Regions from separate parts of the Micromonospora sp. LOL_015 genome, predicted to be linked through region 4. Evidence: riboswitches for the same ligand, from Rfam matches in the RefSeq annotation. Region 4 holds a riboswitch; each other region holds the start of a gene.
What was found. A riboswitch is a leader RNA that binds a small molecule or an ion and turns the genes downstream of it on or off. The one in region 4 is predicted to bind cyclic di-AMP.
Positions count from the first base shown of each region.

Region 1: it holds a riboswitch for cyclic di-AMP, as region 4 does, so the genes downstream of both, ACFHWU_RS02345 (coiled-coil domain-containing protein) here and ACFHWU_RS12675 (NlpC/P60 family protein) in region 4, are expected to answer to the same signal.
Region 2: it holds a riboswitch for cyclic di-AMP, as region 4 does, so the genes downstream of both, ACFHWU_RS03745 (NlpC/P60 family protein) here and ACFHWU_RS12675 (NlpC/P60 family protein) in region 4, are expected to answer to the same signal.
Region 3: it holds a riboswitch for cyclic di-AMP, as region 4 does, so the genes downstream of both, ACFHWU_RS05070 (coiled-coil domain-containing protein) here and ACFHWU_RS12675 (NlpC/P60 family protein) in region 4, are expected to answer to the same signal.

Region 1 is NZ_JBHMIO010000001.1:533,881-539,099, forward strand. It holds gene ACFHWU_RS02335 (HelD family protein) at 1-1,809, shown strand, start outside; gene ACFHWU_RS02340 (cation diffusion facilitator family transporter) at 1,855-2,763, shown strand; cyclic di-AMP (ydaO/yuaA leader) riboswitch at 2,932-3,062, shown strand; gene ACFHWU_RS02345 (coiled-coil domain-containing protein) at 3,106-4,251, shown strand; gene ACFHWU_RS02350 (glycosyl hydrolase) at 4,662-5,219, shown strand, end outside.
Region 2 is NZ_JBHMIO010000002.1:284,344-289,562, forward strand. It holds gene ACFHWU_RS03725 (heterodisulfide reductase-related iron-sulfur binding cluster) at 1-159, shown strand, start outside; gene ACFHWU_RS03730 (VanZ family protein) at 170-754, shown strand; gene ACFHWU_RS03735 (GOLPH3/VPS74 family protein) at 751-1,452, opposite strand; gene ACFHWU_RS03740 (NlpC/P60 family protein) at 1,644-2,687, shown strand; cyclic di-AMP (ydaO/yuaA leader) riboswitch at 2,945-3,088, shown strand; gene ACFHWU_RS03745 (NlpC/P60 family protein) at 3,094-4,125, shown strand; gene dcd (dCTP deaminase) at 4,285-4,863, opposite strand; gene ACFHWU_RS03755 (pyridoxamine 5'-phosphate oxidase family protein) at 4,991-5,219, shown strand, end outside.
Region 3 is NZ_JBHMIO010000003.1:206,103-211,321, forward strand. It holds gene ACFHWU_RS05055 (winged helix-turn-helix domain-containing protein) at 1-543, opposite strand, end outside; gene ACFHWU_RS05060 (cellulose binding domain-containing protein) at 592-801, opposite strand; gene ACFHWU_RS05065 (potassium channel family protein) at 1,306-1,983, opposite strand; cyclic di-AMP (ydaO/yuaA leader) riboswitch at 2,236-2,371, shown strand; gene ACFHWU_RS05070 (coiled-coil domain-containing protein) at 2,374-3,390, shown strand; gene ACFHWU_RS05075 (glycoside hydrolase family 65 protein) at 3,448-5,219, opposite strand, start outside.
Region 4 is NZ_JBHMIO010000011.1:125,027-130,245, reverse strand. It holds gene ACFHWU_RS12690 (hypothetical protein) at 1-177, opposite strand, end outside; gene ACFHWU_RS12685 (dTMP kinase) at 450-1,133, shown strand; gene ACFHWU_RS12680 (sigma-70 family RNA polymerase sigma factor) at 1,576-2,568, shown strand; gene ACFHWU_RS12675 (NlpC/P60 family protein) at 2,666-3,625, opposite strand; cyclic di-AMP (ydaO/yuaA leader) riboswitch at 3,636-3,767, opposite strand; gene ACFHWU_RS12670 (DUF6232 family protein) at 4,242-4,778, shown strand; gene ACFHWU_RS12665 (helix-turn-helix domain-containing protein) at 4,826-5,219, opposite strand, start outside.

The sequences.
Region 1 (5,219 bases), on a different contig from region 4:
GCCGCGTTCTACCAGGCGACGCCGGCCCGACCGCGGGGCGTGGTGCGGCGGCGCACCATCCAGTCCCGGGGCGAGCGGGTCACCGGCGTCTCCGACGATCTGCTCGATCCGGCGGCCGCGCCGGCCGGGATGCGGGTGGTCGGCGACGGCGCGCTGCTGGCCACCCTGGCCCAGGCCAAGGGACGTGGGATGCGCGACATCGTGGCCACCATCCAGCAGGAGCAGGACCAGGCGATCCGGTCGCCCGCCACCGGGGTGACGATCGTCTCGGGCGGCCCTGGCACCGGCAAGACCGCGGTCGCGCTGCACCGGGCGGCGTACCTGCTCTATTCGGACCGGAGCCGGTTCGCTGGCGGCGGCATCCTGGTCGTCGGCCCGACCGGTGTCTTCGTCGAGTACATCGCCGCGGTGCTGCCGGCCCTGGGCGAGGAGAGCGCCACCCTGAGGTCGTTGGGGTCGCTGCCACCGGGAGTGTCGGCGACCCGGACGGATCCAGCGGCGGTCGCCGTGCTGAAGGGGTCACTACGGATGCGGCGGGTACTGGAACGGGCGGTACGTGACGCGGTACCGGACGGGCCGACCGAGCTACGCCTGCTCTACCGGGGGCAGTTGCTGCGGCTGCGCGGCCCGGAGCTGGACGGCATCCGAGCCCGCGCGCTGCCCCGGGGCGCACGGCGCAACGAGGTCCGGCGGGCCGGTATCGACGGGTTGTTCGAGGCGTTGTGGGCGCAGGCCCGGCAGTTGGTGGCCCCGGCCCGGCTGCCCGGCCAGGCCGAGTTCGAGGACGAGTTGTCGGACCGGGACGATTTTCGGGACTTCCTGCGGGCCTGGTGGCCCCGGCTGCTGCCGCGACACGTGCTGGGCTGGCTGGCTCGGCCGGACCGGCTGCGTCGGTACGCGCGGGGAGTGCTCGACCCGGCCGAGATCACGGTGCTGGCCGATTCGTTCGGTGACCTGGCGGACAACGGGCTGACGATCGCGGACGTGGCGCTGCTGGACGAGTTGGACGAACTGCTCGGCCGGCCACCCCAGCCCCGCCGCCGGCACCGGGATCCGTTCCAGATGGCCGGCGGGGTGCGTGAGGTGACGACCTTCGCCGACCGGGACCGGGCGGCCCGTGCCGCCGCCCGGGAGCGGCCGGCCGACTACCGGGAGTACGCCCACGTGGTGGTCGACGAGGCACAGGACGTGTCGCCGATGCAGTGGCGGATGATCGGGCGCCGGGGCCGGCTCGCCTCCTGGACAGTGGTCGGAGATCCGGCGCAGACTGCGTGGACCGGAGATCCGGCCGAGCTCGCCCAGGCCCGGGACCGGGCGTTGGGGCGGCGGCCGCAGCGGGAGTTCCAGCTGACCACGAACTACCGCAACCCGGCGGAGATCTTCGAACTGGCCGCCGAGGTGATCCACGAGGTCGCTCCGGACGCCCCGTTGCCGACGGCGGTCCGATCGACCGGGGTGGCGCCGCGCCGGGACCGGGTAGCTGCGGCGGTGCTGCCGGCTGCCGTCCGTACCGCGACCGCCGAGATGCTGGCCGCCGTGGAGGGGACGGTCGGCGTCATCGCCGCGGTGGCCCGGCGGGACGAGGTCGCCGGCTGGCTCGGCGAGCTGACGACCTCCCGGCTACAGGTGGTGTCGAGCCTGCAGGCGAAGGGCATGGAGTACGACGCGGTGGTGCTGGTGGCCGGCGAGGAGATCCGTGCCGAGTCCGAGGCCGGGGTGCGCACGCTCTACGTCGCGCTCTCCCGGGCGACGCAGCGGCTGGTCACCATCGACCTCGACCCGGAGTCGACTGCACATATTGCTATGTGAGCATTAGTCTACTGACGAGACGCCGGGCAACGGAGGGTGGCAGGCGTGGGAGTCGGACACGATCACAGCGCCGGGAGCACCGGCCAGCGACACTACGGGCGTCTCTGGGCCGCCTTCGCCCTGCTGGCGGGCTTCATGGTCGTCGAGGCGGTCACCGCGCTGGCCACCGGCTCCCTGGCGCTGCTGTCCGACGCCGGGCACATGTTCACCGACGTGCTCGGCATCGGCATGGCGCTCGCGGCGATAGCCGCGACTCGGCGACCGACCGGGGAGCCGCAGCGAACCTTCGGCCTCTACCGCCTCGAGGTGCTGGCCGCGCTGGCGAACGCCGTACTGCTCGCCGGGGTCGCGCTCTACGTCCTGGTGGAGGCGGCCCGCCGGTTCGCCGATCCAGAGCCGGTGACGGTCGGCCCGATGCTGATGGTGGCGGTCGCCGGACTGCTCGCCAACATCGTCGCCTTCGCCCTGCTGCGCCAGGGGGCCGGGGAGAGCCTCAACGTACGGGGCGCCTACCTGGAGGTACTCGGCGACCTGCTCGGCTCGGTGGGGGTGCTGGTGGCCGCCACGGTGATCGCCACCACCGGCTGGTGGTACGCCGACCCGCTGGTCGCCGTCGGTGTCGGGGTGTTCATCCTGCCGCGCACCTGGCGGCTGGCCCGGGCCGCGCTGCGCATCCTGGTGCAGGCGGCGCCGGAGCATGTGGAGGTCGCCCGGGTCCACCGCCGGCTGGCCATCGTGCCGGGCGTCTGCGACGTGCACGACCTCCACGTCTGGACGCTCACCCCGGGCATGGAGGTGGCCTCGGCACACCTGGCCGTGACCCCGTCGGCCGATATCGGCACGGTGCTGCGGGACGCCCGGACGGCCCTGCACGACGAGTTCGGTATCGAGCACGCGACGCTGCAGATCGAGCCGCTGGCCCCCGCCGACTCCTGCGGACCGGCCGACTGGTGATTAGCAGATGCTTAAGTTTCGTGACCTTACCGCGACGGTCACAGCCACGATATACGTATATTCCTGATTTTTCCAGACATAACATGGCTATCGATACCGGGACGACGACCCGGGGAGCCGGTAGTCTCGGCCCCGGTCTCCGCTCGGGCGGCGCCCCTCCGGCGCCCGCGGAGGCCGTCGCCTAATCGCCGTACGGCGAGCCGGGGAACCACGTACCTGGGGTGCATCCGCGTCACGCGGTAGGGATCTTCCGTCCCGAACCCGTCAGCTAACCCGGTCGGCGGCTGACGGAAGGAATGCACAGTGTCGCGCACAGTCCACAGAAAAACCCGATTCACGTTATTGGCGGCGTTGACCGCCGCCCTGATGGCCGTCACCGGCACCCCGACCGGCTCGCCGGCCGGAGCCGCCCTGCCCGCCAACCGGCCCGACCGGGTCGACAGCGAGGGAGGCACCGACAGCCTGCGCAAGGAGCTCGATGCGGCCTCGAAGGGCTGGATCGACGCCAAGGCGGCGCTCAACCATTCGAAGGACCGGCAGAAGAAGCTGTCCGAGCAGCTCGACACGGTCGGTGCTGAACTGGAGCAACGGAACAGGAACGTCGGGCACATCGTCGACCGCGCGTACCGCAACGGCCGGCTCGGCCCGGTCTCCGCGCTACTCAACAGCACCTCGCCGGAAGGGTTCATCGACCGGGCGGCGGCGCTGAGCGCGGTGACCGCCAACGAGGAGAAGCAGCTCCGCGAGCTGTACCGTACCCGTGACCAGGTGACCAGGTCCAAGGCCGCGATCGAGCATGAGATCCGGGAGCAGCAGAAGCAGGTCACCATCATGGACCAGCGCCGGAACCAGGCGGAGCGGGCACTGGCCGTCGCGGTCGCCGCCGAGAAGCAGGCGGAGGAACAGGCGAGGCAGCAGGCGGCGGAGGAGGCCGAACGGGCGGCCGCCGCCAGCGGTTCCTCCGGCTCCGGGTCGTCGGGATCCGGGTCGTCGGGATCCGGTTCCTCCGGCTCCGGGTCGTCGGGATCCGGGTCGTCGGGATCCGGGTCGTCCAACGCGTCGGCGACCCCGGCTCCGCGCAACGCGAACGGTTCCTGGCCGGCCGAGTCGTGCAACGTCGACGACCCCACCACCTCCGGCTGCATCACGCCCCGTACGCTGCACGCCCTGAACCAGGCGAAGGCTGCCGGCTTCACCCGCTACGTGTCCTGCTTCCGCAACGGCAGCTCCGGCGAGCACCCCAAGGGCCGGGCGTGTGACTTCGCCGCCCAGCCCAACGGCTTCGGTGGAGTGGCGACCGGCGGTGACAAGAGCTACGGCGACAACCTCGCGAACTACTACATCAACAACGCCGACCGGCTCGGTGTGCTCTACGTGATCTGGTACAAGCGGATCTGGCTGCCCAGCAGCGGCTGGAAGACGTACAGCGGTGCGGGTGGCGACCCGTCCAGCGACCACACCAACCACGTGCACCTGTCGGTGTACTGACGTCGCGCGCATGGGGGCGGACGGCCACGTCGGCGGCCGACCGCCCCCATTTTCTATCCGCGACGGAATCAGCATACGGAGTTATTTGCGCAGCATCGGCAGACCGATCGGCATAACGACCGACGGCCACCGGCAACTATGCGAGAGCGCTCTACCACCACGCAGTCACACCCGGCTCACGCTGGGCACATTGCAGCTCGCGCGACTGAGAGAGCGCTCTCACAGTTAGATATATAGCAGCAGCGGTACGGCTGTCAACAGACCGCGACGACCCCGTGCCGGATGCACGAAACTTCATGTCGGGATATTGACAGAAGCCCGCATGTCTGGTGACCTCCTGGCAATAACTCATTAATGGTCGTGAAATTTTTCGCGATCGTGGACCGCGCCCTACCCAACCCGGAGGCACCATGAACCTGTCGATCCGTGGCGCGCGAACAGGTCGTACGCCGCGCCGGATCCTGGCAGCCACCACCGTGACGGCGCTGGCCGCCACCGGACTGATCTTCGGCGTACTGCGCACCGCCGACGCCGCCATCGTCGGCGCCGGCAGCTACACCACCACCCGTCCGGCGGGCGCGGCCGCCCCGACCGCCTGCGGCAGCATCTCCGCCAACCCCCGGCAGTACGTCACGGGCAGCGCCCCGGCTGGCGCGGTGCCGACCAACGACTGGTGGTCGTCGCTGTTGTTCAAGCGGTACAACTGTGCCTACTCCGACCCGCTGCACGCCCACCCGATGTCGTTCCAGCCGACCGCTGGCGGGCTCGGCGTCTCCTACACCACCGAGGCGGCGATCTCCGGCACGTCGACCGGCGTCGGCGAATACCACTACCCGTACACCCGGGAGTTCACCCTCGGCGTCGCCGGACTCAACGCCCCGGACGTCAAGGTCGACGGCTGGACCGACTGGACGGTCAGCCCGTACTGGTCCGACGGCACCCGTACCCTGCGCGCGACCGTCGGCCAC
Region 2 (5,219 bases), on a different contig from region 4:
TGCCCGTTCTGCTACACCATGCTCGGCGACGGGGTCACCGGCAAGCAGTCCAGTGGCGCGGCGGACGAGAACGTCGAGGTCGTCGATGTGGCGACGGTGCTGCTCAGGTCGGTCAAGCCGGCGGTAGCATCGTCGGCGTCATCGTCGGCCGAGGAGTAGGGAGAAGCGGGTGCTGGGTTGGGCCCGCGAGTTCCTCGCCCAGCCCTGGCCGTTCCTCACCCTCGCGGTGCTGGCCGGCGTGAGCCTGCTGGTGCACCGGCCGCTCGCCGTACGGCTCGGTTGGGCGCGCTGGCCGACGCTCGGGATGCTTGTCAGCGCTGCCGCGATCGCCGCGCTCACCCTGCCACCGGCGCCGACCGGGTCCGGCGTACCGCTCGCCCCCGGGGTCTCCGTTTCCGGCCCGGACGGCCAGGTCTTCGCCGCGTGCCTCCGGTCGCTCACCGATCCGGCGGTGCTGTGGTCCGGGCTGGTCACCGTCGACTCGCTCGGTGAACGGGTCGGCAACGTGGCGATGTTCGTACCGCTGGCGTTCTGTACGGTGCTGGCGGTCCACCGGCCAGTGCTGGCCACCGGGCTGCTCGTGCTGGCCCCGGTCGTCGTCGAAGTAGGCCAGGCGGTGCTCGGCGTCGGCCGCGAGTGTGTCGGCTACGACTGGGTCAACAACGCGACCGGGGCGCTGATCGGGGCGGTCGGCGGCAGTGTGGTCCGGTTGCTGTGGCGGCGGTTCGCGCCGTCGCCTACCGGGGTCAGCTAGCTGCCAGTCGCGACGTCGGTGGCGGTGAAGACGCTGCGGGCGACCGTCGCCCGGTACCCGTCGACGACGTCGGTGGTCGCAGCGATCGGCCAGGCCGCCGGCCCGAGCACCGCAGGCGGCCGGCGCCGCGCGTCCGAAAGCCGTGCAGCACCGACGTCCGGCACGTCGAGTGCGTTCAGCAGGCAGGCCAACGCGGCGGTACGCGGTCCGACCGGTCCGGCGCCGCGCTCGGCGGCGGCCAACCGTCGCCGGGTCTCCGTCTCAGCGGGCGGTTCGACGCCGTCCGGCGGAGCGAACCTGGTCCGGGGCAGGACCCAGAGCACCCGGTCCCGTTCCCGGCGGAGCACCCCCGAGGCGACCAGCCCGTCGAGTACCTCCTCGACCACACCGTGGGACAGCTCGACCACCCAGTCGCGGGTTGCGCGGCCAGGCTCGGCCTGGATCCTGATCCGTACCTGGTCGAGGAACTCCCGGCCGTGGCCTCGACCCGGGGCTTCGCCGGGCGCGTACCTGCCGGCGGGATCGTCGCCGGCCAGCACCCGGCCGTCTGCGTCAATCGAGATCTGCCCGCCGACGGCGAGGTCGCACAACACCGCCCCGGCGACGGCATAGTCGAGCTCCGGGGATGCGACGGACGCGGCCCCGGAACCGTCATAGCTGAGCAGGACGAGCTCCTCCGCGAGGCTGAGCGACTCCATGTCATCACGCTAACCGCCCAGACCGGTGACTGCAGGAGAAGCGGTAGCTGCGGGGGAAGCGGAGGCGGCAGGCGGTCTTGAACGAACACCGCGCTTTCCAATAAGGTGATGCACCGACCGCTGCGGATGTCGGCCTCCGTACCCCCGCCCGTGAGGCCCCAGCGATCGAACCATTGAAGGAGTCGCTGCCAATGGCACGTGCGCTCGCGAATTCGCACATCCATCGTCACAGTGGGTCCCGGTATCGACGCGGAGAGCATTGGCGTGTACGGGTTCCTCAACGTATCGCAATTGCGCTGTTACTTGCTGCAACTGCGCTGCTCTTCCCGGCTGGGCCGGCCCACGCCGAGCCGACGCTGGCTGAGATCGAAGCCGAGTTGGACGCCCAGTGGCTGAAACTGGAACCGGTCATCGAGCAGTACAACAAGGTGCACAGCGAGCTCAAGGCCAACGAGAAGAAAGCGGCCGCGCTCGACGAGAAGATCCGCCCCCTGTCCCTGCAGGCCAACTTGGCGGCGGACGAGATCGGCGAGGTTGCCAACCGCTACTACCGGACCGGGCCGTCGAGCGAACTGAACGCCCTGCTCCGGACCGGATCACCGACCAGTCTGGCGGATCAGCTCGTGGTGCTGGACCGAATCTCCAAGCGTCGGCAGGAAAAGATCACCGCTGTTTTGGAGACCCGGGACCGCTATCTCGCCGAACGGCAGACGCTGGACGAGTTGATCACGAAGCAGCAGGCACAGGACAAGACGCTCGCCGAGCAGCGCAAAACCATCAACGCCGAGATCAAACGCCTGGAACGGGCGCGCAACGCCGCGTACCAGTCCACCGGCTACACCGGCGGATCCGGTGCCTCCGGCCCGTGCCCGGCGGTGTCGGTCGGCGGAGCCGCCGGAACCGCGGTCCGCACCGCCTGCGCACAGCTCGGTAAGCCGTACGTCTGGGGTGCCACCGGGCCGAACGCCTTCGACTGTTCCGGCCTGACCCAGTACGCCTGGGCAAGTGCCGGTGTCAGCCTCACGCATTACACCGGAACTCAGTGGAATCAGGGCAGTTCGGTCAGCCGTGCCAACGCCAAACCCGGGGATCTCGTATTCTTCTTCAGTGATCTGCATCACGTGGGGATCTACATCGGTAATGGCCTGATGGTGCACGCTCCCCGCGCGGGTCAACCCGTGCAGATGGAGAACATCGACAACATGCCGCTCGCCGGATTCAAGCGGGTCGGCTGATCGTGGCAGGTCAGCCAGCCTGCTGAGGCAATCTGAGTGGCGCGCGTTGGCTGGCCGAACGTACGGGCGGACCGGTATGAACGGGCCGGTCCGCCCGGGAAAATTCGAACGCTTGAGCGATGGCAGCCTATGTACGATACGCAATCGTCTGTGTACTCAATGAGATAGTCCATGTTCTCGCTTGCGTAGCGAGAACGCCGCTCTCTACTCTTGGGGATCGTCGAGTCGGGAGGACGTCAACCAACCGGGTTGACCTCGGCCTGACACCGCCTAATCGCCGTCTGACGGCGAGCCGGGGACCCACGGCACTTCCGGGGTGAATCCGCAGGCCACCTGCGGTAGGGCGTCTCCTTTCCGCCCGAACCCGGCAGCTAACCCGGTAGGCGGTCTGGGGAGAAGGAGTCCGGTGGCTACGAGCGCCCCTCGGCGATACCTCCGGTGGTCCAGCCGCGACCATCGGCGAAAATCGCCGCACGACCCTAGCCGAGTACTCACCGCGTTGGTCGCCGCCACCACCGGCGTCGGTCTGCTGCTGGTAGCAGCGCCGGCGCAGGCGCAGCCCACCGTCGCCGAGATCGAGTCGCAGATCGACGAGGTCTGGGCCGAGCTCGAACCAACGATCGAACGGCACAATGCCGTACGGCAGGACCTTGCCGCCAAAAAGAAGCAGGCGGACGAACTACAGAAGAAGATCAAGCCACTGCAGATCCAGATCGACCTGGCGATGGACCGGGTCAGCGAGTTCGCCGCCCGGTCGTACAAGGGTGGTAGTCCGTCGGTCTTCAACGCGATCCTGACCAACGGCAAGCCGACCCACCTCGCCGACCAGCTCGAGCTGCTGGACCAGTTCGCCCGGCGGCAGGCCCGCGACGTGCAGGCCGTCGTCGACCTCAGGAACGAGTACGCCGCGAAGAAGGCCCCGCTCGACGATTTGATCGTCGAGCTGACCAGCACCGAGGCTCAGCTGGCGGCGAAGGCCAAGGAGATCGACGCCGAGGTTGACCGGTTGCAGGACCTGCGCCTGGAGGCGTACGGCTCGACCAACACCCTCGGCTCGCTGCGTCCCGCGCCCTGCCCGGCGACTTACCCCGGCGGTGCGGCCGGCAAGGCGGTCACCTTTGCCTGTGCGCAGATCGGCAAGCCGTACGTCTGGGGTTCAGCGGGACCGGGCAGCTACGACTGTTCGGGTCTCACCCTGGCCGCTTGGGCGCAGGCCGGCGTCACGCTGCCGCACAACGCCGCCCGGCAGCGCCAAATGACCGCCAACGTCAGCCGGGACGAGTTGCGCCCCGGCGACCTCATCTTCTACTACAGCGGGCTCTCCCACGTCGGCATGTACGTGGGTAACGGCTGGATCGTGCACGCCTCCCAGGCGGGCGAACCGGTGCAGATGCGCAAGATCGGTTCGAGTGTGCACAGTTACGGCAGGCCCGGCTAGACCTCACTCCTCCCCATGGCCTGGCGCATGCCGCTGATCCCCCCGTCAAGCGGCAGCACCGGCCACCGGAAAGGCGCCCTCCCATGTCTCCCCCCGGCTTGGGAGGGCGCCTTTCGCCTCCCCACCGCCGGCGCGCCGGCGCTGCGACAGCCCAGCCGTTCAGCTGGTCGGCCAGGTGCGCCACCGCTGCCAGGACCGGCTCGGAGTGGGTCCACGCTGTCCCTGGTACCGGGATCCGTAGACCGCCGACCCGTACGGATGCTCGGACGTCGACGAGAGCCGGAAGATGCACAGCTGGCCGATTCTCATCCCGGGCCAGAGCTTGATCGGCAGGTTGGCCACGTTGGACAACTCCAACGTCACGTGGCCGGAGAAGCCGGGGTCGATGAAGCCGGCGGTGGAGTGGGTCAGCAGGCCCAGCCGACCCAGGCTCGACTTGCCCTCCAGCCGGGCGGCCAGGCCGTCGCCGAGCGAGACGACCTCGAGCGTGGAGGCGAGGACGAACTCACCGGGGTGCAGTACGAACGGGTCGCCGCTGGGCACCTCGACCTGGGACGTCAGATCGTCCTGCCGAGTCGCCGGGTCGATGTGGGTGTACAGGTGGTTGTTGAAGACCCGGAAATACCGGTCGAGCCGGACATCGATGCTCGACGGCTGGACGAGCGAAGGTTCGAACGGCTCGAGGGAGAGTCCGCCGGTCTTGGTCTCCGCGACGATGTCCCGGTCGGAGAGAAGCATCGTCACACGATAGCGACCGTCCGGCCGGTGCGACCGCGCGGCCGGCTGTCCGGCCGGTACGTACCCGGATTGGCCTGGACGGGCGATCCCCCTATCTCTTCGTACACATGTTCGATAGAATCATCGCATGGCAACCTGGTCCGAGTTCGCAGCCGACGAGCCCCGCCTGGCCACGGCGATCCGACTCCTCATGCAGCAGTACGGTCCCGGCCTCGGCTACCTCGCCACCGTCCGAGCCGACGGTGGTCCCCGGGTGCACCCGGTCTCCCCGGTGATCACCGACAACGGGCTGTTCTGCTTCATCATCGACTCGCCGAAGCGGCGTGACCTGGAGCGGGATGGCCGGTACGCGCTGC
Region 3 (5,219 bases), on a different contig from region 4:
CTCGTCCCAACAGTGTTCGAACAGGTCGCTGCGGCTGGCCACCGCCGGGCGCCGGACCAGCAGCATTTCAAGTACGGCGAACTCCTTGCGGGTGAGCGTCAGCAGGACGCCGGCGCGGCGCACCTCCCGGCGGGCGGCGTCGACCTCCAGATCCGCCACCCGCAGCAGCGGTGGGGTGGTGGCGCCACGGCGTCGGCAGAGCGCCCGGACCCGCAGCACCAGTTCGGCGGTGACGAAGGGCTTCACCACGTAGTCGTCGACGCCGGCCTGAAACCCGGCGATCCGGTCCCCGGCGCTGTCCAGCGCGGTGAGCACCAGGGCCGGTGTGGTGAGCCCGGCCCGCCGTCGGTGGCCGAGCTGGTGCAGTGAGTCGCCTTCCGGAAGGATCCGGTCGAGCACCAGGCAGTCGTAGTCGTTGATGCTCATGCTCAGGTCGGCCTGGCTCCAGTCGGCCGCCTGGTCGACGGCGAATCCGCCGGAGCGCAGCGCGGTGACGACGGCACTGCGTACCTCGGGGTCGTCCTCGACCACCAGCACCCGCATGCGGGCGAGGCTAGCAAGCCGCCGTCACCAGCGCGTCTTCGACGAGGGTCAGCCCGAGGACGCGCACCGGTCGCCGTTGAGCAGGAAGTCCGTCGGCGGCGGGTTGCTCACCGAGTGCCTGACCACGAAACCGAGCTGTACGCTGCCGCCGGCCGGGATCCGGCTGTTCCACGGCGTGTTGGTGACGGTGATGTCCGGCGGGACCAGGTCGACCGGTAAGGGCCCGGCCCGACCGTCGCCGCAGATCGGGCGCGGCAACCCAGCCACTGCCCAGGCCCCAATACACAACGAAGCCTGCCGATGCATCGACAGGCCGGGCAGCGCTGTCGGACAGATCGGCGTCGCGGTCCTGACTTGTTGGCGATTCCCCGCCGTAACAATCGAGGACTAGCGTGGGGACGGGGAGGGCAACCCCCGTCCCCACCATCAGTTGCTGAACACGCACGAGCGGTCTGGCGTCCGGGTCGTGCGTGACGCGCGGGAGCCGGGCCACGCGAGTGGCTCTGGTTCCACCTCCTCTCGACAGGTGGTGCGCGGGCTGGCGGCGGAGTCCGGGCTTGGCCCGCCGCCAGCCTCGGGAGCTGTGCGGTTGACACGGTGATGTCGCCATCGCCGCGCCACGCGTCGACTACTTCAACGGGGGCACATCCATCGATGGAAGCGCTCCCATGCAGGGACTGTAGCCTGAGTCACGAGTTTGCGAAAGTCCGGCGGCTGATCAGCTCACGAAATGAAGGTGTGATGAGGCGTTCACGCCCATGTTCACCGGCCGAACTGCTGAACCGCCGTGGTTGCCCCGGCGACGATCAGCAGCGCATCCGGCGGGATCAACGTCTCAGGTCCCGCGTACCTCAGCTGCCGGTCCCGCTCCTTGATCCCGACCACCGTGATGCCGTACCGCTGACGTAGCCGGCACTCGGCCAACGTCCGGCCGGCGGCGTCCGGCGGGGCGCAGACCTTGGCGATGGCGAACCCGTCGTCGAACTCGATGAAGTCGAGCATCCGACTGGCCAGCAGGCGGGCTACCCGGTCACCCATCGCCGCCTCCGGAAGGATCACATGGTGCGCGCCGACCGAGGCGAGGATCCGGCCGTGCTTGGCGGTGACCGCCTTCGCCCAGACCTCCGGGACACCCAGCTCGGTCAGCGCCACCACGGTAAGGATGCTGGCCTCGACGTCCGAGCCGATGCCGACCACCGCGCGGGGGCAGTCGGCGACGCCACACTGGCGCAACGCCTGGTCATCGGTTGAATCCGCCTCGATCACCCTCGGCAGCCGCTCGGACCAGCGATGCACCCGTTTGGGATGCTCGTCGATGCCCAGCACATCGTGGCCGAGGCGGAGCAGAGACTGGGCGACCTGACCACCGAACCGGCCGAGGCCGATCACCACCACGCTGTCGGCGTCCGGCGGCCCGACCGGGGAATCGTCATCTCTCACCGAAGATCCGTCCGACGCTACGACTTTCCCGCTTCCTCATACGCACTGTAGTCAGCCGCTAACCTCGGCGCAGCGATACCGACCCCTGACGACTTGTCGTACGCCGTCGAACGCAGAAAGTGGACATCACCGAAAGTCGTTGGCTGGTAACGGATTTTTCCAGCTCAGTCAGGATTGTCGAGGTGTTGATGCCGGTGACCAATCCGGTAAGCTTGCCGGCGGTCTTCGCCAGGCGGCGCCCACCGGTGCCGGCGGTGACCGCCGCCCAATCGCCCTCCGGGGTGAGCCGGGGAACCACGTTTCCACCGGGGTGAATCCGCGCCAGCGGTAGGGATCGTTCCGTCCCGAACCCGTCAGCTAACTCGGTCGGCGGCCAAGGAAAGGAACAGGATGACCGCACCCCTCCGCCGGCGGATTCCGACGACCGCGGCCCTCGCCGCCGTCGCCGCCCTGCTCGCTGGGTTCGTCGTAGTGTCGCCAGCCGCCGCTCAGGATCCGGATGACGAAGGCGCCCCGCCACTGCTCAGCGAAGTGCTCGAATCGACCGGCCGGGGCTTCGTCGAAGCCAAGGCGGCGGTCGACGAGTCCCGCAAACGCCAGTTAAAGCTCAACCTCGAGTTGGAAAAGGTCGAGGAACGGATTTCCGCGCTGACCCCACAGATCGGCCAGGTCGCCTCCAACTCGTACCGTCTCGGCCGGATCACCCCGGTGATGGTCCTGCTCAACAGCGCGGACCCGGACGAGTTGCTGGAACGCGCCGAAGGCCTGGACATGATCGCCATGCACGACAACAAGCGGATTCGGGAGCTCAACGAGGCACGCGAACAGGCAGCTCGGGCAGTCGCCGCGATCGACGCCGAAGTGGCCCGCGAGGAACAGCAACTCGAGGCAATGGCCCGGCAGAAGGAAGAGGCCGAAAAGGCCCTGCAACTGGTCGGCGCGGTCGCCACCAACGGGTTCGTCTCGGCCACCTCGCCGGTCGCCGCCCAGGCGCCGCGTAACTCGGACGGTTCCTGGCCGTCCCAGTCGTGCAGTCTGGACGACCCCACCACGAGCGGCTGTATCACTCCGCGCACCATGCACGCGCTGAACGAAGCGAAAAAGGCCGGCTTCACCCGCTTCGTCTCCTGCTTCCGCCCCGGTGGGCCGTTCGAGCACCCCAAGGGGCGGGCCTGCGACTTCTCCGCCCAGCAGCAGGGGTTCGGCGGCGACGCCTTCGGCGACGACCGGCTGTACGGCAACAACCTGACCGCCTTCCTGGTCCGCAACGCCGACAAGCTCGGCATCCTCTACGTCATCTGGTACCGCCAGTTCTGGTCACCGACCACCGGTTGGAGTTCGTACAGCGGCGCCAACGGCGATCCGAACAGCGACCACACCAACCACGTACATCTGTCCCTGCTGTGACCTGACCTCCTCTCCTCCTGCGGTGCCGGGTCGGCCCGGCACCGCACGAGGAGGTGGTCAGTCGGTACGCGCCGACCGGCGTACCGGTGACCGGCCGGTCGGCTGCTGCGGCGGCGGACCGACCGGATTGGCCGGCGGGATCGCCCGGGTGACCGGCTTGTCCGCAGCCACCGTGATCGGCTCGCCGTGGTGGGTAAGGTCAACGGTGGCGTTCGGGTCGACGTCACGCAGCGAGTAGGTCACCTCGTCATGCTGGACCGCCACCCGCAGCCGCAGGCCCCGCCACATCATGGCGAACTCCAGCCGGTTGATCCGCTGCGGCAGCCGGGGAGCGAAGGTCAGCTCCCCGCCGTGGTCACGCATCCCCCCGAAGCCGGCGACCAGCGCGAGCCACGCCCCGGCCAGGGCGGCCACGTGGATGCCGTCGCGGGTGTTGCGGTTGATGTCGTGCAGGTCCATCAACGCGGCCTCACCCATGTAGTCGTGGGCGAGCTCCAGATGGCCGGTCTCCGCGGCTATCACCGACTGAGTGCACGCCGACAACGACGAGTCCCGCACCGTACGCCGCTCGTAGTAGGCGAAGTTGCGGGCCTTCTCCTGCTCGGTGAACGCGTCGCCCCGCCAGTGCATCGCCAGCGCCAGGTCGGCCTGCTTGACTACCTGCTTGCGGTACAGATCGAAGTACGGGTAGTGCAGCAGCAGCGGATAGTGGTCCTGCGGGGCGCCGGCGAAGTCCCACTCCTGGTGCCGGGTGAACCCGGCCGACTGCGGGTGCACGCCCAGCTCGTCGTCGTACGGGACGTGCATCGACAGCGCCGCGTCCCGCCAGGCCGCGGTCTCCTCGTCGTCGACGCCGAGCACCCAGGCCCGGTCGGCGTAGCGCAGCGCGCAGTCGGCGGCGGTCAGCAGGTTCCGCTGCGCCATCAGGTTGGTGTAGATGTTGTCGTCGACCACGGCGGTGTACTCGTCCGGCCCGGTCACCCCGTCGATGTGGAACCGGCCGTGCCGGTCGTGGTGGCCCAGCGAACGCCACAACCGGGCGGTCTCCACCAGCAGTTCGAGGCCGATCTCCCGCTCGAACTCGACGTCCCCGGTAGCGTGCACGTACCGTCGGACCGCGTCGGCGATGTCCGCCGCCACGTGGAACGCGGCCGTGCCGGCCGGCCAGTACGCCGAGCACTCCTGGCCACGGATGGTCCGCCACGGGAACGCCGCCCCGTTGAGCCCGAGCATCCGGGCCCGCTCCCGCGCCTGGTCCAGGGTCGAGTGCCGCCAGCGCAGCACCGAGGCGACCGCCCCTGGCTGGGTATAGGTCAGTACCGGCAGCACGAACATCTCGGTGTCCCAGAAGGCGTGCCCGTCGTATCCCGGTCCGGTCAGGCCCTTCGCCGCGATCGGCCGCTGCTCGGCTCGGGCACCGGCCTGCAGCACGTGGAACAGCCCGAACCGGACCGCCTGCTGGATCTCCGGGTCGCCGTCCACCCGCACGTCCGAGTGGCCCCAGAAGTCGTCGAGGTACTTGCGCTGCTCGGCGCAGAGCCCTTCCCAGCCGGAGATCCGGGCGCCGGCCAACGCCGCGCCGACCTGGTCGCGCAGCGCCGGCAACGAGCGCTGACTGGACCAACCGTACGTCAGCAGCTTCACCATCCGCAGCCGCTGCCCCGGCTCCAGCAGGCAGGAGACGGTGGTCCGGACCCAGTCGTCGAAACCCTCGGTGCTGACCGACACCTCGCCGGGGCCGTCGATATCGTGCCCCATCGCCGCCGCCATCCGCAGCCCGCTGGCCTTGGTCCGGTGAATGAGCAGCCCGCCGTCGGGCTGCACCAGCC
Region 4 (5,219 bases):
GTGGGCGCTCTCGACCTCGCCGCACAGCACCAGGCTGTGGTCCCGGCGAGAGACGCCCACCCCCTGCTCGGCGGTGTCGGCGTGCTCGCTGAGCAGCCGCTGCACCGCCGCCTCGGTGTAGCCGTCGAGCCGGTCCGGCCCGGTCTGTCGCGTCGACTGCCCCGATATCCGGGTCATTGCCCCACCTCCTGGCTGTCGTCGGGTGCCCGTCGGTGGCATACCCGTTCCCGGCCGGTTCGTGCGTGCGGGCACGGCGCGTGACAGTGGGCGAGCGGGGTGACGACGTGCACGTGCTCGCTACCGTTGGGAAAGTGCTCGTCACAGTGACCCATGCGCCACCGTCACCATCAGAGTCACCGTCCCGGCCCGCGTCCCGCCCGCCGTCGCCCGTACAGTCCACGTCGTCAGCCGTGTCGCCATGCCCGCCACCGGACCCCGCAGGGAGCACAGTGGATGCCGATCCGGCCTGGTCGCCGCCGGCCGGGCTGCGACGGATCGCGTTGGTGGGCATCGACGGGGTCGGCAAGACCACTCAGGCACACCTGCTGGCCGAGGCGCTGACCGCCGCCGGCCGGCCCGCCCGGTACTGGCGCAACGCCGGCGGTCGACGCTGGCTCGACCGGTTGGCGGTCCGGATCGGCCGCCCGGACGCCCGACGGATGGTCGGCCGTGGCGGGCTGATGTTCCTCGAGGCGTTGCTGCGCTGGCTCGCGATCGCCCGGTCGGTGCTCGGCTCACGCCGGGCGATCGCGGTGATGGACCGGTACGCGGTCTGCCAGTACGCCAGCATCCGCACCCACGGCGCAGGCCACTGGGAGCGGCCCGCCCGGCTGGCCTACCGGGTGTTTCCCCAACCGGACGTGACGTTCCTACTCTTGCTGCCGCCCGCCGAAGCGGCCCGGCGGATCGACGCCCGGGGCACCGACCACGAGTCGCTGGAGTTCCTGGCGACCAGCGCGGCCGCATACGGGTCGCTGCCGGAGGCCGCCGGGTTCGTGGCCATCGACGCCCGGGGCACGGCCGCCCAGGTCGCCGCAGTGATCCGGCAGCGGCTGACCGAATGGCGGCCGGACGACGGCCGTCCAGCCGGCGCCTCGTGGCGGCCGGATCCAGACGATTCGCGTGCGTCGTGACCCGCAGGCCGGTGTCTGTCGGGTGGTGATGAACCGTGCACCCCGCTCGGGCCGTACTCCTGGCCAGGACCAACCGACCGGCGTTGGCCAGGACCAACCGACCGGGCGGGCAGTGACGAGGATCGCAGGAGGGGTAGTGACGGGAATCGCTGCGCCCCTGCCCGGTGTCGTGGTGTGCTGGGAGTCTGCCACGCCCCGCCGACCTGAGTGCATCGGGCAGTCGGCCGGCCCGACGCAGCGTGGCGATCGAGGAGCCTGGCAGGAAACGCCAATCCCGCTCACAGCAATTATTCAGGCAATCGTGTCAGCTTCGACTCACGAGACGGAATCCCTGACGCGTCTCATCTGTTGTGCAGGTGTCGGCGCCATACGGCGGGCCTGCCACATCAGGTTCGCCGGATCGGAGGCGGACGTGACGGGGGAGAGGCTGATGGAGATGCGCATCGCAGGTGACAGGGCACGACGTGGGGTTAACGAGGGGACCGTGAGCAACGTGGAGAAGACGATGGCTTTGCGGACCGACGAGGTCGCCGAGGAGCGGGACCTCGTTGGCGTCTACCTGCATGAGATCTCCCGCACGCCGCTGCTCGACGCGGCCCGGGAAGTCGACCTCTCCAAGGCGATCGAGGCCGGTCTGTACGCGGAGCACCTGCTGGAGCAGGGCGTGCCGCGGGCCGGGGTGAGCCGCGAGGAGCTGGAGCGGCTGGTCGTCGAGGGTGAACGGGCCAAGGACCTGTTCATCCGGGCCAACCTGCGTCTGGTGGTGTCGATCGCCCGCCGCTACGTCCGGTCCGGGATGCCGATGCTGGACCTGATCCAGGAGGGCAACACCGGTCTGGTCCGCGCGGTGGAGAAGTTCGACTACGAGCGTGGTTTCAAGTTCTCCACCTACGCGACCTGGTGGATTCGGCAGGCCATCAGCCGGGCGATCGCCCAGCAGGAGCGGACCGTACGGCTTCCGGTGCACCTGGTCGAGGACGTCAACCGGATGCGCAACGTGGCCCGCCAGTTGACCCGGGAGCTCGGTTCGGACCCGGAGCCGGAGCAGATCGCCGCCTCGCTCGGCGTGCCGGTCGAGCGGGTGCACGAGCTGGTGCGGTGGTCGCAGGACACGGTGTCGCTGGACACCCCGGTCGGCGACGACGGCGACACCAACCTGGGCGACCTGGTGGCCGACAGCGACGCACCGTCGCCGGAGGACATCGTGCTCACCGGTTTGGAGCGGCAGCGGATCGAGGGCCTGCTCAACCACCTGGACGACCGGTCCGCCGGCATCATGCGGGCCCGGTACGGCTTGGAGGACGGGCGGGAGCACTCGCTGACCGAGGTCGCTTCGCGCTTCTCACTGTCCCGGGAGCGCATCCGTCAGCTGGAGATCCAGGCGCTGGGCCGGCTGCGGGAGCTGGCCCGGGCGGAGGGACTGCAGGCTGCCTGATCCGCCGATGAACTGACAACCCACCGACGAACTGCCGACGGCCCGGCATCCGCAAGGCGGATGCCGGGCCGTCGGCAGTGTCGCGCGAGCGACCGGGTCAGCGGACCCGGCCGTAGCCGTACGGCGGCATCATGTCCACACTGGCCAGCTCGACGGTACGGCCGAAGGTGGGTGCGTGGATCACCTGGCCGCCGCCCACGTACAGGCCGACGTGGGCGAGACCGTTGTAGAACACCAGGTCACCGGGCTGCAGTGCGCCACGGTCGATTTTCGCGACCACGTCCCACTGCATCGCCGCGTTGTGCGGCAGGCTCTTGCCGGCGGTACGCCACGCGGCAAGCGTCAGGCCCGAGCAGTCGTAACCGTTCGGGCCGCTGGCAGCCCAGACGTACGGCTTGCCGATGGCTCCGTACGCGAACTCGACGACCGAGCCGGCGGCACCGGACACCGACGGGACGGTTCCGGTGTACGACGAGCCGGTCTGGCTCGCGGCACCGTAGGCCCGTTCCCGCTTGTCCATCAGCTCGTCGATGTCCGCTTCGATGCTCTTCTTGCGGTCGGCGAGCTCCTTGACCTGGGCGTCCTGCTTCTTCAGTGCCGCCTGCAGCTTCTCCTGCTCGGCCAGGTAGGTCAGTTGGGTGCTGGTGAACTCGCTGAGCCGCTGCTGCCGGTCCCGGGCCAGGTGGTCCAGGGTGCCGAGCCGGTGGATAAAGCTGCCGGAGGTGCCGTCGAGCAGGGCGCTCGCGGTGCTCAACCCGCCGGTCTTGTACGCGTTGACCGCGATCTGACCGACCTCGGTCTGCGCTGCCGCGAGTTCGGCCTGCAGCGGGCCGAGCTTGGCGTCGATCTCCTCGGCCGCCGCCCGGGTGGCCTTGGCCTCCTCCCTGAGCCGGTTGTACGACTCGACGACCTTGGCCAGCTCTTCGGATTCCTCGTCGATCTGCTGCGTGAGTTCGCTGACCGTCGGCTGGGCGGTCGCGGCGGTCGCCGGTACCACCAGGCCGAGGCTTACGCCGGCCAGCATCAGGGTGCGCAGCAGAATCCGCGCTGTTGACAAGAACGCAGAACCCTTCTTCCTCGCCGCCTACCGGGTTAGCTGACGGATTCGGGCGGGAAGTTCGCCCTACCGCGGTGAACCGCGGATTCACCCCAGTTGCCGATGGGTCCCCGGATCGCAACCGTGAGATCACTGTTTGTAACGTCAGATAATCTCAGGATGGCGATTCGGCGGCACTGGACCGGCGTCACCGCTTCCCGGCGACTGGCGACCGGACCAGCTGGTCCAACTTAGCCGCAAGGGTTACGACGCGGAAAGTGCTGCGATCGTGATCCGTGGCATGGAACTGGCCGGAGCCCGTTGACAGTTACTGGATGTGACGGTTGGCTGCTCTGGGCAACATTCCTGTTGCCTTCGCGTGACCGGTTGACTCCGGCGCGTCGTCATTGGACAGCGTCTGATCAATTGCGAATAATGCGTCATTAGTCGGTCTGTGCGGTTGTCGTCAGTAAGCTATCCGGATGAATAGCCGCAAAAGGTCTGATTCGCCATCCAGGACGCGGCCTGCCGTACGTCATTCTGCTAGGTGGCAGAATGACCACCTTCCATCGAGTAGCTAGCTGTTTGCACAATGGACCCGCAAGGTCAGCGCCGCACGAGCCCTTCGGAGGCAGCTATGCGTGCTACTCGCCAGACCCCGCCCCGACGCGGTTCCCCGGTGCCCGCCCAGTCCGGCTCCAGTGTCGGACGGACCTTCTACCGGCAGCCCGGCATCTGCGTGACCGGTGAATGGTTCGTCGTGGCCGGCCGGCGTTTCGCCGTCCGCGACCTCACCGAACTCCGGACCGCGCGAGGCGCCCGCGATTGGCTCACCGGCCGGGTGATCGCGGTGACCGCCCTGACCCTGGCGGCGGTCGCGGTGACCGTCGGCTACACCCGCGGGTTGGACGAGGTCAGCGCGGGTGTCTACCTCGCCATGCTGGCGGCTGCGTTCGTGCCGGTGGCGGTCGCCTGGCTCGGCGACCGGTTGCGGCCGCGGGCGTACGAACTATGGGGCCGTCACCAGGGACTGCTGTTGCTGCTGTTCAGCACCGACGACGAACGCCAGTACGGCCAGGTGAGCCGGGCGTTGATGCGGGCTCGGGAGATCTCCCGGCTGGCCGGTCTGTCCGAGCCGGTCACCATCGAGCCGTGGGTGCCCGACCAGCGGTGAGCGGGCCCGGCCGCCGTCGCGGTCGTCGGCGGGCTGGTCGACGTCGATCAGCCCGCGTCCGGCCCGTCCAGCCGCCGGGCGAGGTCGTGCAGCATCGCCACCGAGTCGGCTGGCGACAGGGATTCCGCCCGTAGTCGGTCGAAGACATGCTGGTACGGCCGGACCTCGTCGGCCCGGTCGATGACCTCCTCGACCAGAGCGCTCTCCACGTACACCACGTCAGCGTCGGCCTGGTCGGCGAAGTGCAGGATGACGAACGGCCCGAGCACCGTGTTGCTTCCGGCGGCGAACGGCAGCACCCGGACCGTGACATGAGGCGCCGCTGACATCTTCGCCACATGCTGGAGCTGCTCGCGCAGCACCCGCGGGCCGCCGGTCATCCGGCGCAGCGCAGCCTCGTCGATGATCACCTCGATCTGCGGCGGATCGGCGCCGAAGAGC